One region of the Shewanella sp. SG44-2 genome, then DNA from elsewhere that is predicted to be linked to it. Evidence: predicted binding sites of a transcription regulator. Region 1 holds the regulator's gene; each other region holds the start of a gene.

Region 1 (3,220 bases):
ACGACTTTGTTGCGACTGCTAGACTTCTATTTTGAAACCAATAGTGTTGCAAGTGCATGTTTTGCTATTTTACCCAATTTGGTCGAAACCACAGCTAACTTAAACTCGAATTAAGCTGATTTTATCGCGGCAACAGCTGCTAGGCCTGCTTGAATATCGGTCAAGAGGTCATCTGCATCTTCAATACCGACAGATAGTCTCAATAAAGTCTCTTTAATACCAGCCTCTTGCCTTGCTTGTGGGTCCATTGCTCTATGGGTCATAGTGGCCGGAACGGCGACTAAACTTTCCACCCCGCCTAAACTTTCGGCAACACTAAACAACGACAGCGCCTTTAAAAATGCCACCACTTCCGCTTCGCCGCCGATTAACTCAAAACTTAACATAGCACCAAAGCCTTGTTGTTGTTTTGCCGCAATTTCGTGACCTGGATGGTCTTTTAAACCCGGATAATACACCTTTGCCACTACATCACTGGCGTTGAGTAACTCAACAATTTTTTGTGCGTTACGTTGATGCTCACGAATTCGTACCGCTAAAGTACGTAAGCCTCGCAAGGTTAAATAACTGTCAAATGCTGAACCCGTAAGCCCAAGAGTATTTGACCACCAATGTAACAACTCACCCACTTCAGGATCTTTAGCCACTACAGCTCCACCGACCACATCGCTATGACCATTAATGTATTTGGTGGTTGAGTGAATAACAATGTCTGCACCCAATAACAAAGGCTGCTGTAATATCGGCGATAAAAAGGTGTTATCGACTGTTACTAACGCGCCAACGTCATGGCAAGCTTGGCTAATGGCAGCAATGTCGACCACGCGCAATAAAGGATTCGATGGCGTTTCTAACCACACCATTTTCGGTTTTTGAGCTATTGCTTTGCTCAGCGCTTGTGCGTCAGTTTGATCAACGACCAATAACTTAAATTGGCCTTTTCTGGCCAAGTTAGTGAATAAGCGGTAACTGCCACCATAACAATCGTGCGGCACAACCAATAAATCATCAGGACCAAGTAAGCTAGTCACCAATGTAATCGCGGCCATGCCGGTACATGTCACTACACCGGTTGCACCTTGTTCAAGTTTGGCGAGTGCATCGCCTAAAATACATCGAGTAGGGTTACCCGAACGACTGTAATCAAACTCGCGTGGATTATTGTGGCCATCGAATGAATAATTGGTCGATAAATAAATCGGTGGCACGATAGCACCATGTTGTGTGTCTGTTTCAATACCTTGGCGAACGGCCAATGTGGCGCTTTGATGCTTAGTCATGGTTGACTCCTAAAGTTTCACAAACACACAAAGAGATGTCTAGACGTCCAAATTTACCTAAGAGATCCCCATCCGTCAACCAAAATAGACGTTTAGACGTCTAAACATCAAGAAATCTATTTGCAATCGGGATTAAATAGTAGCAATAATTTGACTAGAGATTGTAACGGTTTAAAATCTGCAGCGTATTTATCGTTAAGGGTAAGTTAATGACTGAGTGGAATGGCGAATATATCAGCCCATATGCCGAGCACGGCAAAAAGAATGAACAAGTAAAAAAAATTACGGTTTCTATCCCTTTAAAAGTATTAAAAGTACTGACAGATGAGCGGACGCGTCGCCAGATAAATAATCTGCGCCATGCAACTAACAGTGAACTGCTATGCGAAGCATTTTTGCATGCGTACACCGGTCAACCATTACCTTATGACGGTGATCTTTCAAAAGATCAGCCTGATAGCATTCCAAGTGAAGCGAAAAAGTTAATGGATGATATGGGTATCGAGTGGGAAGAACTCGAATAATTCACTGATTAGTGATTACCTCACAAACTTTTAAACTGCCCTATAAAGAAGCAGTGATGTTTTAAAGAGAACTTATGATGTCATTTATCGATCCAACGACCTTGATACTGGCATCAATTATCGTGTTTTTTGGCGCGCTAACTCAAAGCTTAATTGGCTTTGGGTTAGCCGTTGTTGCAAGCCCGCTGCTGTATATTGTTAATCCTCAATTAGTTCCAGTTCCGATAATTGTTATGGGCTTTGCCATTTCTGCAATGACCTTGTTTAGAGAGCGTGGTCACTTACAATTTAATGGTTTGCAATATGCCTTACTCGGGCGAATTCCTGGGGGGTTTTTAGGCGCTGGATTATTGCTGTTTGCCCCACAAGCAATATTAGGCTTAGTGATTGCAGCTATTGTGTTTATTGCTGTTATTCTTAGCATTTTTCGCTTTAGCGCCCCCATTAATCGTCTCAGTTTATTTATCGCAGGGGTATTTTCGGGCATATTTGGCAATATCGCAGCCATCGGCGGTCCGCCAATGGCCATTTTGCTTGCAGGCCAAGACCCAAGTCAATTTAGAGCCGCTTTATCAGCCTTCTTCGTGTTTAGCTCATTAATAGCGCTAGCCATTTTAGCCATCGTCGGCTTAGTTGAAGTGAAGCATTTATGGCTATCACTGCTATTATTGCCTTCAGTCGTTGCTGGTTATCTTGTCTCGGGTAAGTTAATTGGTCGCGTTGATAAAGATAAAACCCGTATAGCCACATTAGTGTTATGTAGTATTAGTGCAACCGTGTTAGTTATTATGTCGACCAACACGTTAATGAGCTAATCAACTATTCTGCACCTGTAAACAAAACGAGCCATCAATGGGCTTGTTTTCTAACAATGATTAAAATCTTCCCCTTCTATTTATCAAGCAGTCTATTTCTCACCTAAAAAACGCCATCAATAAGTATCAAAAAAAACCGTTTCACTTCCCCTAACAAACTCATTATCTATATGCAATAGATCCATATCACACTAGTTCATTAGATTTCTTTCAATTAACTTTTTTTCAATTAGATTTTTCTCATGGATATGATCTACTTCAAATTAACACTACCCACTTTTAGGTAACATTGTTTACAGCAAAGAAATAATTAAATGTTGTTAAGCACGACCCTAATAAGCCCGACAGAGGACAAAATGATGAACACATACATTAAAGTTGGTATCGCAGTTGCTATGGCATTATCACTTGGCACCCAAGTGATGGCCGCAGATGGTGGTAATCCTAAAAAAGGTAAGCACCTATACAAAAAAGAATGTAAAGCCTGCCACAGCGCTAACAGTGAAGGCCTTGAACTCACCCCAATGACTAAAACTATGAGCCAATGGGATCGTTTTTTCACCCGTGATAAGCACAAAGCTAAACCTGCCGTTTTTGAAGC
Region 2 (3,220 bases), on a different contig from region 1:
TTTGTGCCCAACGCAATAACTCAACTCGGTTACGAGACTCCGTTTTACGGAAAATTGATGAGATATGTGCTTTAACAGTATGTTCACTAATACACAGGCGCTGAGCAATTTCTTTATTACGCGCGCCGCTAGAGACAAGCTGAATAATGGTTCTCTCTCGGCTGGTCAATCTTTGGAGGATGGCAACAGTATCGGCTGGGATTTCAGCACTGGTATCTAACTGCTGGACTAAACGTCTAAAAATTTTACTGATCAATGGACGGTCATACCACAATTCGTCAGAAACCATTTTACGCAAACCAGTCAGCATTAAATCCATGCGTTGGTCACTGTATAATAAACCCCGCACCCCCAGGAGCAATGCAGACTCTTGATCAAGTGATCCACGTTCAACTTGGTATAATGCTACAGGGACATGCTCAACTAAACGCGATACCAACAACGGAATGCCCTTACTGTCTAAGGCCGCACCTTTTTGTGAAACAAGATAAAAGTTGTTGGATTTTTTTTCTAACTCAAGCTCAGCAGCGTGCTTTACAATTCGAGTTTTTAAACCGATAGATTCTGCCAAAATAGCTAAATGGCAAGGTGCTGCGATTTGGTGCAAAAACACCAACTCATCAATATTTGAACTCATCACTCTTCTCCCTGAAAAGTACATTATTGCTCAACATACCTTGAGCACATCCTGAGGCTATATACTATACGTAAATGAAATACGTTTACTAGCCTTCAGAACTAGGTTGAGCAGATAGTTTACTTTTTGTCGTTATATTAGAGCATGTGCTTTATTTATTCGTTAACCGCGTTACTTGATAAATCGACTCGCCAAAATAATGGATAATCATGGTAAGTCGGTCACTATCAATCACGATTTTTATAATGAAAACCTTCCTATACAGCAAGCATAGTAAAAATTTGCTAGTTATTATGACTATTATGTAAGTCTAAAGTATGAATAGTAAATTTGACTGACTTTGCGTAGACTTTATCACTAACTCAAGACTGATAAGCTCATACTTTCAATTCGCTCAACATCATCAATTTATCATCAATGCTAGCAGCCAAATTTACACATTTTATGGAAGAATAAGCTAAGTGAGCCCTATGATGCAGACGGCTGGTTAAGCGCCATTTTGGTCGCTATTTGTTTATTATGAAGAGACGATAACAACAGTAAGCCACATACCCCACCAATTAACGCTAAAAACATGTCAGATTGAGTATCCCAAACATATCCTTGAGTACCTAAAAATGCCTCGGCATTTTCACCCGTAGCAATGGCAACCCACCATTCAACTAATTCATAAAAAGCTGAAAATGCCAACACAAAACATACTGCTAAAAACTGACACCAGGCACCAATTTGCATCACCTGCTTACGAATAAATATTTCGCGAGCTAATATTACCGGAATAAATCCCTGAGCAAAATGGCCGACTTTATCGTAGTTATTGCGTTCGCTGCCCATCACTTGTGCTAACCAGTCAAATAACGGCACTTCGGCATAGGTATAACGCGCACCCACAAATAATACACAGCAATGCACTAAAATAAGTGCATAAGCTAACGTGGTCAGCGGAAAGCTTTTACGACTAAAAAATAAAATAGGTAATGCGATTAACGCTGGTATAGCTTCTAACCACCAAGTGAACATATCTTTAGGTGCGCTAACTGACCACAACAGTACTAATAGATAAATCCCTATCCATATAACCTTACTCTTCATCTTAATTCTCTCCATGAGATATTGTTCTCAAATTAGAATATAAACTTTAGCCATCTAGCCCTCTACAAGCGCTTAAAAAAGTGCTACTTTGATAATGCGCCGGAAGTCCGCATTTATATCATAACTATTAGTATAAGCATTAGTATAACCATTAGCTTAAGCACCATTTAATGATAAGAGGGTACCCATATCATGGCGAAACACTCGCTTGACAAGGATAAGATCAAAATCCTGCTGTTGGAGGGCGTCCACCAAACTGCGGTCGATGTACTAGAACGTGCAGGTTATACCAACATTGAATACCATAAAGCCTCGTTAGGCGAAGAGGCTTTGCTTGCATCAATTAAAGATGCTCACTTTGTTGGATTACGCTCCCGCACCCAGCTTACTGCGGAAGTACTGCATCATGCAGAAAAATTGGTTGCGATTGGTTGTTTTTGTATTGGTACCAACCAAGTCGATTTAGCCTCGGCTGAGAAACTGGGCATTCCAGTTTTCAACGCTCCTTTCTCCAACACGCGCAGTGTTGCTGAATTGGTGATTGGTGAAATCATCATGCTGATGCGTGGCATTCCACAGCGCAATGCCATGTCACATCGTGGCGGTTGGTTGAAGAGTGCTAATGGCAGTGTTGAAGTCCGTGGTAAAACTTTAGGTGTGATTGGTTATGGTCATATTGGTACTCAATTGGGTATTTTGGCTGAAACCTTAGGCATGAGAGTAATTTTCTTCGATATTGAAGATAAGTTACCGTTAGGCAATGCCTCTCAAGTTCACTCTATGGACAAGTTATTGGCTCAAGCGGACGTTGTCAGTCTGCATGTACCAGAAACACCGCAAACTAAAGATATGTTCGCTAAAGCTGAATTTGCTCAAATGCGTCAAGGCAGTTTCTTTATCAATGCTTCTCGCGGAACCGTAGTTGATATTGAAGACTTAGCCAATGCACTGAAGTCAGAACATCTTGCGGGTGCAGCGATTGACGTATTCCCTGTTGAACCTAAGTCGAATGATGATGAATTCATCTCTCCACTACGTGGCTTAGACAATGTATTACTCACACCGCACATTGGTGGCAGTACTGCTGAAGCACAGGAAAACATCGGCGTAGAAGTGGCAGGTAAGCTGGTCAAATACTCAGACAACGGCTCGACTCTGTCTGCGGTTAATTTCCCTGAAGTGTCTTTAGCACAACATAGTGGCACCTCACGCTTATTGCACATTCACCAAAACCGTCCTGGTGTATTGATTAAAATTAACCAAGCGTTTTCTGAAAAAGGCATTAACATTGCTGCTCAGTACTTACAAACTACCGCTGAAATTGGTTACGTGGTAATGGAAGTCGATTCAGATCAAGCTGAAGAAGCATTAGTTGAATTAAAGTCTATTGAAGGCACTATCCGTGCGCGGGTATTGTTTTAAACTGACTTATATTTTATAAGCAATTAACTTGAGTTAATTGTCTTCCTAAAAAAGCTACCTTGTCCACAA
Region 3 (3,220 bases), on a different contig from region 1:
TGCTGGTATTGCTGATAAATCATGTTGATCTATAACGATAAAGTGCTGCTGTTGATATAAGTCGATTAACCACGGATGAGCAAACAAGAAGCAATTTTTAGTGATTAATTGAGGCGCTATAAATTTCAATAACTGAGTTGAAAGCTGTTGTCCACGGTAGTCAGGATGAACCAACAATCCATTGATTAATTGATATTGGCCAATAGGTTTAACTCTTATCGCCGCGATTATTTTTTGCTGACTTATATCAACTTCATCAGTTCCATCAATAGTGGATGAGCTAAGATGATGAATAACAGCCACAGACTCTTTCTGAGCTAACCGAGCATAAGGCATATGCTGACGATAGAATAACTTGATTGCAGACCACTGTTTAATGGCTGGCAAGTTAATGGCTGGAATGTTAGTCACAGGGCTGTTTATCGCACTGGCGTTAGTTGCCGTTGACGGCTGGTGGTTTGCTGTTATCTTTGTGTTTAGCCAAGTGGGTTGATACATAACCAGAGCCATTGTTGTGACCAAATGTTGAGATCAAATATTGAGATTGAATTATTGTGTCGCCAATTAGATAAAATAAAACCGCCAGTTGGCGGTTTTATTTTTTATCGTTTTAGCTTAATACAGATACTAGCTTAAGACGATAATTATGCTGGCTGATTATAAACCTGCATCCGCACGAAGTGCTTCAGCTTTATCAGTCGCTTCCCAAGGGAAGATATCACGGCCAAAGTGACCATAAGCAGCAGTTTGCTGATAGATTGGACGCGCCAAATCTAACATTGCCGTTAAGCCGTATGGACGTAATTCGAAGTGTTGACGTACTAATTTAATCAATACTTCTTCCGATACTTTACCGGTACCGAATGTTTCAATACTAATAGACGTTGGCTCTGCAACACCAATAGCATAAGACACTTGTAGTTCACAACGGTCAGCAAGACCAGCAGCAACGATATTTTTAGCAACATAACGTGCAGCATAAGCCGCGCTACGGTCTACTTTTGATGGGTCTTTACCAGAGAAAGCACCACCACCGTGACGAGCCATACCGCCGTAAGTATCTACAATAATCTTACGACCTGTTAAGCCACAGTCACCAACTGGGCCACCAATCACAAAGCGACCAGTAGGGTTGATAAAGTATTTAGTGTCTTTGTTTAACCATTGTGCTGGTAATACCGGCTTGATGATGGTTTCCATTACCGCTTCAATCAGATCAGCTTGTGTCACATCTTCACGATGTTGAGTTGATAATACAATCGCATCGATACCGATGATTTTGCCATCATCATAAGCAAACGTGACTTGGCTTTTAGCATCTGGGCGTAACCAAGGTAGTGTGCCGTCTTTACGGACTTCAGACTGACGCTTAACTAATTTGTGCGCGTAAGTAATCGGTGCAGGCATTAATACGTCGGTTTCATTGCTGGCATAACCAAACATTAGCCCTTGATCACCAGCACCTTGCTCTGCAGGATCTGAACGATCAACACCTTGATTGATGTCTGGTGACTGTTTGCCTATGGCATTAAGTACCGCACATGAATCAGCATCAAAACCCATATCTGAATTGGTATAACCGATTTCGCGTACCGTTTTACGGGTAATTTCTTCTATGTCGACCCAAGCAGAAGTGGTGACTTCACCGCCCACTAATACCATACCGGTTTTGACATACGTTTCGCACGCAACACGAGCTTTTGGATCTTGCTCAAGTATTGCGTCTAATACCGCATCAGAAATCTGATCGGCGATTTTATCTGGATGACCTTCTGAGACAGACTCAGAGGTAAACAAGTGCTTTGCCATAATAGGAAAATCTCGTTGGTTGCATTTGAATATACGTCTAGACGTCTATTTTAGTCGAAATCTAATCTGATAACACCCCTTTATACGAATTTAACTGGAGAATTGTGCAGTGGTGCATGAATATTTTTTATTCACAAGGAGTGTGTTTAGCGGTGAGGCTAATTAACATTATGATTAAAATCGGTTTTTATAGTTTTTACTGATCGAATTTAACTACTTTAGTACTATTAATTGAACAATGTTAGCCATGGTTAGGAAGCTTTATGTGACCTTAAAACCTTTGTTTTAATGATGTTAAGCTAGTTTCGTGCTCGACTGTCAATAAATAATTACTCACAGCATCAATGCACTTTTTGGTGATGTGATCATCTTATATGGTGAATAAATGTAGCGGTGTTGATGCCTTATATAAGCAAAATGGCGTTTATTACAGACATAAAATGTAATGAGAGAAATTTTAATTTGCGTCACATCGCCTTGTAGGGGAAAATATGGCTTCACAATTGCCCGTTAGACCTTACAAACAAGCAGGAGAGAGCATGTCATCTCGTAAAGTACTCGCTAACGCTATTCGCGCCCTAAGTATGGATGCGGTTCAAAAAGCCAATTCTGGTCATCCAGGTGCCCCAATGGGGATGGCTGATATCGCCGAAGTGCTATGGAATGATTTTCTAAAGCACAATCCAACTAATCCTAACTGGGTCGATCGCGATCGTTTTGTTCTGTCAAACGGTCATGGCTCTATGCTTATCTACTCTTTACTGCATTTATCTGGTTATGAATTGCCTATCGAAGAGCTAAAGCAATTCCGTCAGTTGCATTCTAAAACACCTGGTCATCCTGAATATGGTTATACCCCTGGTGTTGAAACCACAACGGGTCCTTTAGGTGCTGGTATCAGTAACGCAGTTGGTATGGCGATTGCTGAAAAAACCTTAGCGGCTCAGTTTAACCGTCCTGGACACGACATTGTGGATCACTTCACATACTGTTTCTTAGGCGATGGTTGTTTAATGGAAGGGATTTCTCACGAAGTCAGTTCATTAGCTGGAACATTAGGCCTTGGTAAGTTAGTGGCATTTTGGGATGACAACGGTATTTCTATCGATGGTCATGTTGAAGGTTGGTTCACTGACGATACTCCTAAGCGTTTTGAAGCCTATGGCTGGCATGTTGTTGCTGATGTAGATGGTCATAATCCAGATGCTATCCGTGCAGCAATTGAAGAAGCTAAATCTGTAACAGATAAGCCATCAATGATTTGCTGTAAAACCATTATTGGTTTTGGTTCGCCTAACAAATCGGGTAGCCATGATTGTCATGGTGCACCATTAGGTGATGCTGAAATTGCAGCAGCTCGTGAGTTCTTAAACTGGCCACACGCTCCTTTTGAAATCCCATCTGATGTGTA
Region 4 (3,220 bases), on a different contig from region 1:
GCGACTTCTAAATCTGTCACTGAACCATCTTTAGTGCTTTTCTTTTTAAGACCCGTCACACCCATGTCGTTACCAGTGACTTCTTCAAGTGTTTGGTCTAGATGTAAAATGATATTACCGTTAGCGACTTTGTCCATTAAGCGGTTAATCAAAATCTTTTCTGAACGGAAGCTGTCACGACGGTGAATTAAGTGAACTTCAGATGCAATATTACTTAAGTAAAGTGCTTCTTCAACAGCAGTATTACCACCACCAATCACCGCAACTTTTTGGTTACGATAAAAGAAACCGTCACATGTAGCGCAGGCAGAAACACCGCGGCCCATAAATGCTTCTTCAGATGGAAGACCTAAGTATTTAGCAGATGCACCAGTGGCAATAATTAATGCATCACAGGTAAATTCGCCATTGTCGCCTTTTAAACGGAAAGGGCGCTCAGTTAGGGTCACTTCATTGATATGATCGAAAATAATTTCGGTATCAAACTTTTCAGCGTGTTTTTGCATGCGATCCATTAATGCTGGACCAGTTAAGTCTTCAGCATCGCCTGGCCAGTTTTCCACTTCAGTTGTGGTTGTTAATTGACCACCTTGCTGCATGCCTGTGATCATCACAGGATTTAAATTTGCACGCGCTGCATAAACAGCAGCGGTATAGCCGGCAGGGCCAGAACCTAAAATTAGTAGGTTAACGTGACGAGCTTCACTCATGATTTTGTTCTCCGATAACATGCCTTAAGCAATTTGCATGGGATTGTATGGAATTTACCTCTGCGGGTAAAGTGAAGTTGAGTGTAGGAAATCGATTGGGGTTATCTATTGTGTAAATATTCCGTTTCAGGTGAGGTAATGGTGCACATTAGCTTGCTTGAAACGGTTACTTGTCGCTCTATACTGTTTGCTAGCGTAGGTTTAGTAAACCAAGTGACAGGTTGGTAAATTATTTTTTTCTAAATAATTCTGATGGTATTCTTCGGCAATGTGGAATGTTTGTATCGGTACAATTTCAGTCACAATATGACGCTGCCCCCATTTACCACTGCGTGCTAACGCCACTTTAGAGCTTTCAGCTTGGGCTTTTTGCTCTTTATCGTGGAAAAAAATCGTACTGCGATATTGTGTGCCAATGTCGCCGCCCTGCATATTCAGCATGGTTGGGTTATGGTTTTTCCAAAAAGTGTCCAACAAGTCGTTGTAACTGACGACTTCTGGATCAAACTCAACTTGCACCACTTCTGCATGACCAGTGGAACCCGTCTTCACTTCTTTATATGTCGTCGCACTGTCTTTGCCACCCATGTAGCCACACGTTGCGTTACTGACGCCGTTAATTTCACGGAAAAAATATTCAACACCCCAAAAACAGCCTGCACCAAATGTTGCTAACGCCATGACAAACCCTTAAAACAAATTATAGAAGTCTAGATGGCTGTAATTGTGTTGAATATCGACAATATTTGCAAGCAAACTTTTATTAATAAATAAATCTAAGTTATGCCACCAATAAAATAGCGTTTGGCTATGATAGAATCCGCCACAATAGGCAGTAATAGTTAACATCGTTTTACGTCAAAGTTAACTACGCCATATAATAATGAGACAAGGAGTTGATAGTGTTATCTGACCTGATGATAAACCGCGATTTTTTAGCCTATACGTTAGCCAATCCAAATCAATTACCTGCGGCATATGATTTTATGTTGGCAGATCATACTCGCGTAGATGTGTGGGATACGGGAGTGATTGTATTTACGCCGGCTAATGCCACCAAAGATATCGTGCTGTCTTGTGCTGTGCACGGTAATGAAACTGCGCCGATTGAAATCTGTAATCAACTCATTAAAGATTTGCTCAGCCAACGCATTATTGCCAAGCAGCGTGTGATGTTTTTAATTGGTAACCCTACTGCTATTCTCAATAAAACCCGTTTTATTGATGAAAACATGAATCGTCTTTTTAGTGGCGCGCATTCTAAAGGCGAGGGCTTAAGCCATCCAGAGCGTCACCGTGCCAAAGCATTAGAGCAATACGTGGCTGATTTTTTCAATGCTAATAGCGACAACCAACGTATTCATTACGACTTACATACTGCCATCCGTGCCTCAAAGCATGAAAAGTTTGCCATTTACCCATACCGCCCAGGCCGTGCTTTCAGCGGTGAACAAATTATGTTTTTGGCGGCATGTGGCGTTGATACTATGTTGTTTCACCACGAACCAACAACAACGTTTAGTTATTATTCGTCAGAGCAATTTCAAGCAGATGCTTTTACGGTGGAATTAGGCAAAGTGATGCCATTTGGCCAAAATGACATGAGTCGTTTTGCACAAACTCATACTATGCTTGAAAAGTTGATTACTGAAACTAAGTTAGCACCTGTTGAGTTCGACCCTAGCAAGGTCAACTTGTATAAGGTATCGCGCTCTATTAACAAGCACTTTGATGATTTTGAATTTAGCTTTGCAGGCGATGCAGAAAACTTCAGTGCCTTTAGTCAGGGCGAGGTATTAGCGACAGAAGGCGGTAATGCCATCATTGTTGAATACCCACAAGAAGCCATCGTATTTCCCAATGCAAATGTGCCCATTGGGCAACGTACAGTGCTATGTTTAGTACCTGCACCAAACGAGTCAATTTTATAGTCGTAAAGCAATATATACATGTCAATCGTGAGTAAAATGCGTTTACAGTGAGAGTAAGTATTGATAGGTAGTTTACGTTAACGTAATGTCTACTCGCATAGTATAAATAGAGCCATGTTTATGTTGAACATGGCTCAACAATAACAAGAGCATAATATGAGCAACGCACCACTGACCAATGAAACAGTGCACCGTGTCAGCTTCTTAGACAAAGCGTCATTGCACATCCCCATTTTGCGTATTTTGCAAGCTGATGGCACTACGTATGAAAACGCGGTTCTACCAGTAATCGACAAGGCTTTGGCCGAAAAAATCTTTGATACCTGTGTTTTTACACGCGTATTAGACGAGCGTATGTTGGGTGCGCAGCGTCAAGGAAGGATTAGTTTTTACATGACCTGTACCGGTGAAGAAGCCTCAATTATTGGCAGCACAGCAGCGCTTGATAAAGACGACGTCATTTTGGCTCAATATCGTGAGCACGCCTCATTGCGTTATCGCGGTTTTACGACTGAACAATTTATGAATCAAATGTTCAGTAATGAGAAAGATTTAGGTAAAGGTCGTCAAATGCCGATT

Evidence for each region. The regulator MetJ, encoded in region 1, represses methionine synthesis genes. The targets are predictions, from matches to a motif close to TAGACGTCTAGACGTCTA.
Region 2: the regulator MetJ is predicted to act here: its motif matches at 1,777-1,794, upstream of serA (phosphoglycerate dehydrogenase).
Region 3: the regulator MetJ is predicted to act here: its motif matches at 1,840-1,857, upstream of metK (methionine adenosyltransferase).
Region 4: the regulator MetJ is predicted to act here: its motif matches at 1,414-1,431, upstream of msrA (peptide-methionine (S)-S-oxide reductase MsrA).

What each region holds. Positions count from the first base shown of each region.
Region 1 covers NZ_JACJEU010000004.1:247,067-250,286, reverse strand. The annotation lists gene metB (cystathionine gamma-synthase) at 111-1,280, opposite strand; gene metJ (met regulon transcriptional regulator MetJ) at 1,490-1,804, shown strand; gene H5181_RS05050 (sulfite exporter TauE/SafE family protein) at 1,879-2,619, shown strand; gene H5181_RS05045 (cytochrome c) at 2,976-3,220, shown strand, end outside.
Region 2 covers NZ_JACJEU010000005.1:90,692-93,911, forward strand. The annotation lists gene H5181_RS05480 (response regulator transcription factor) at 1-637, opposite strand, end outside; gene H5181_RS05485 (DUF2238 domain-containing protein) at 1,106-1,729, opposite strand; gene serA (phosphoglycerate dehydrogenase) at 1,922-3,151, shown strand.
Region 3 covers NZ_JACJEU010000034.1:6,659-9,878, forward strand. The annotation lists gene H5181_RS18160 (GNAT family N-acetyltransferase) at 1-510, opposite strand, end outside; gene metK (methionine adenosyltransferase) at 658-1,809, opposite strand; gene tkt (transketolase) at 2,349-3,220, shown strand, end outside.
Region 4 covers NZ_JACJEU010000007.1:61,238-64,457, forward strand. The annotation lists gene trxB (thioredoxin-disulfide reductase) at 1-710, opposite strand, end outside; gene msrA (peptide-methionine (S)-S-oxide reductase MsrA) at 912-1,391, opposite strand; gene astE (succinylglutamate desuccinylase) at 1,613-2,641, shown strand; gene H5181_RS07445 (thiamine pyrophosphate-dependent dehydrogenase E1 component subunit alpha) at 2,798-3,220, shown strand, end outside.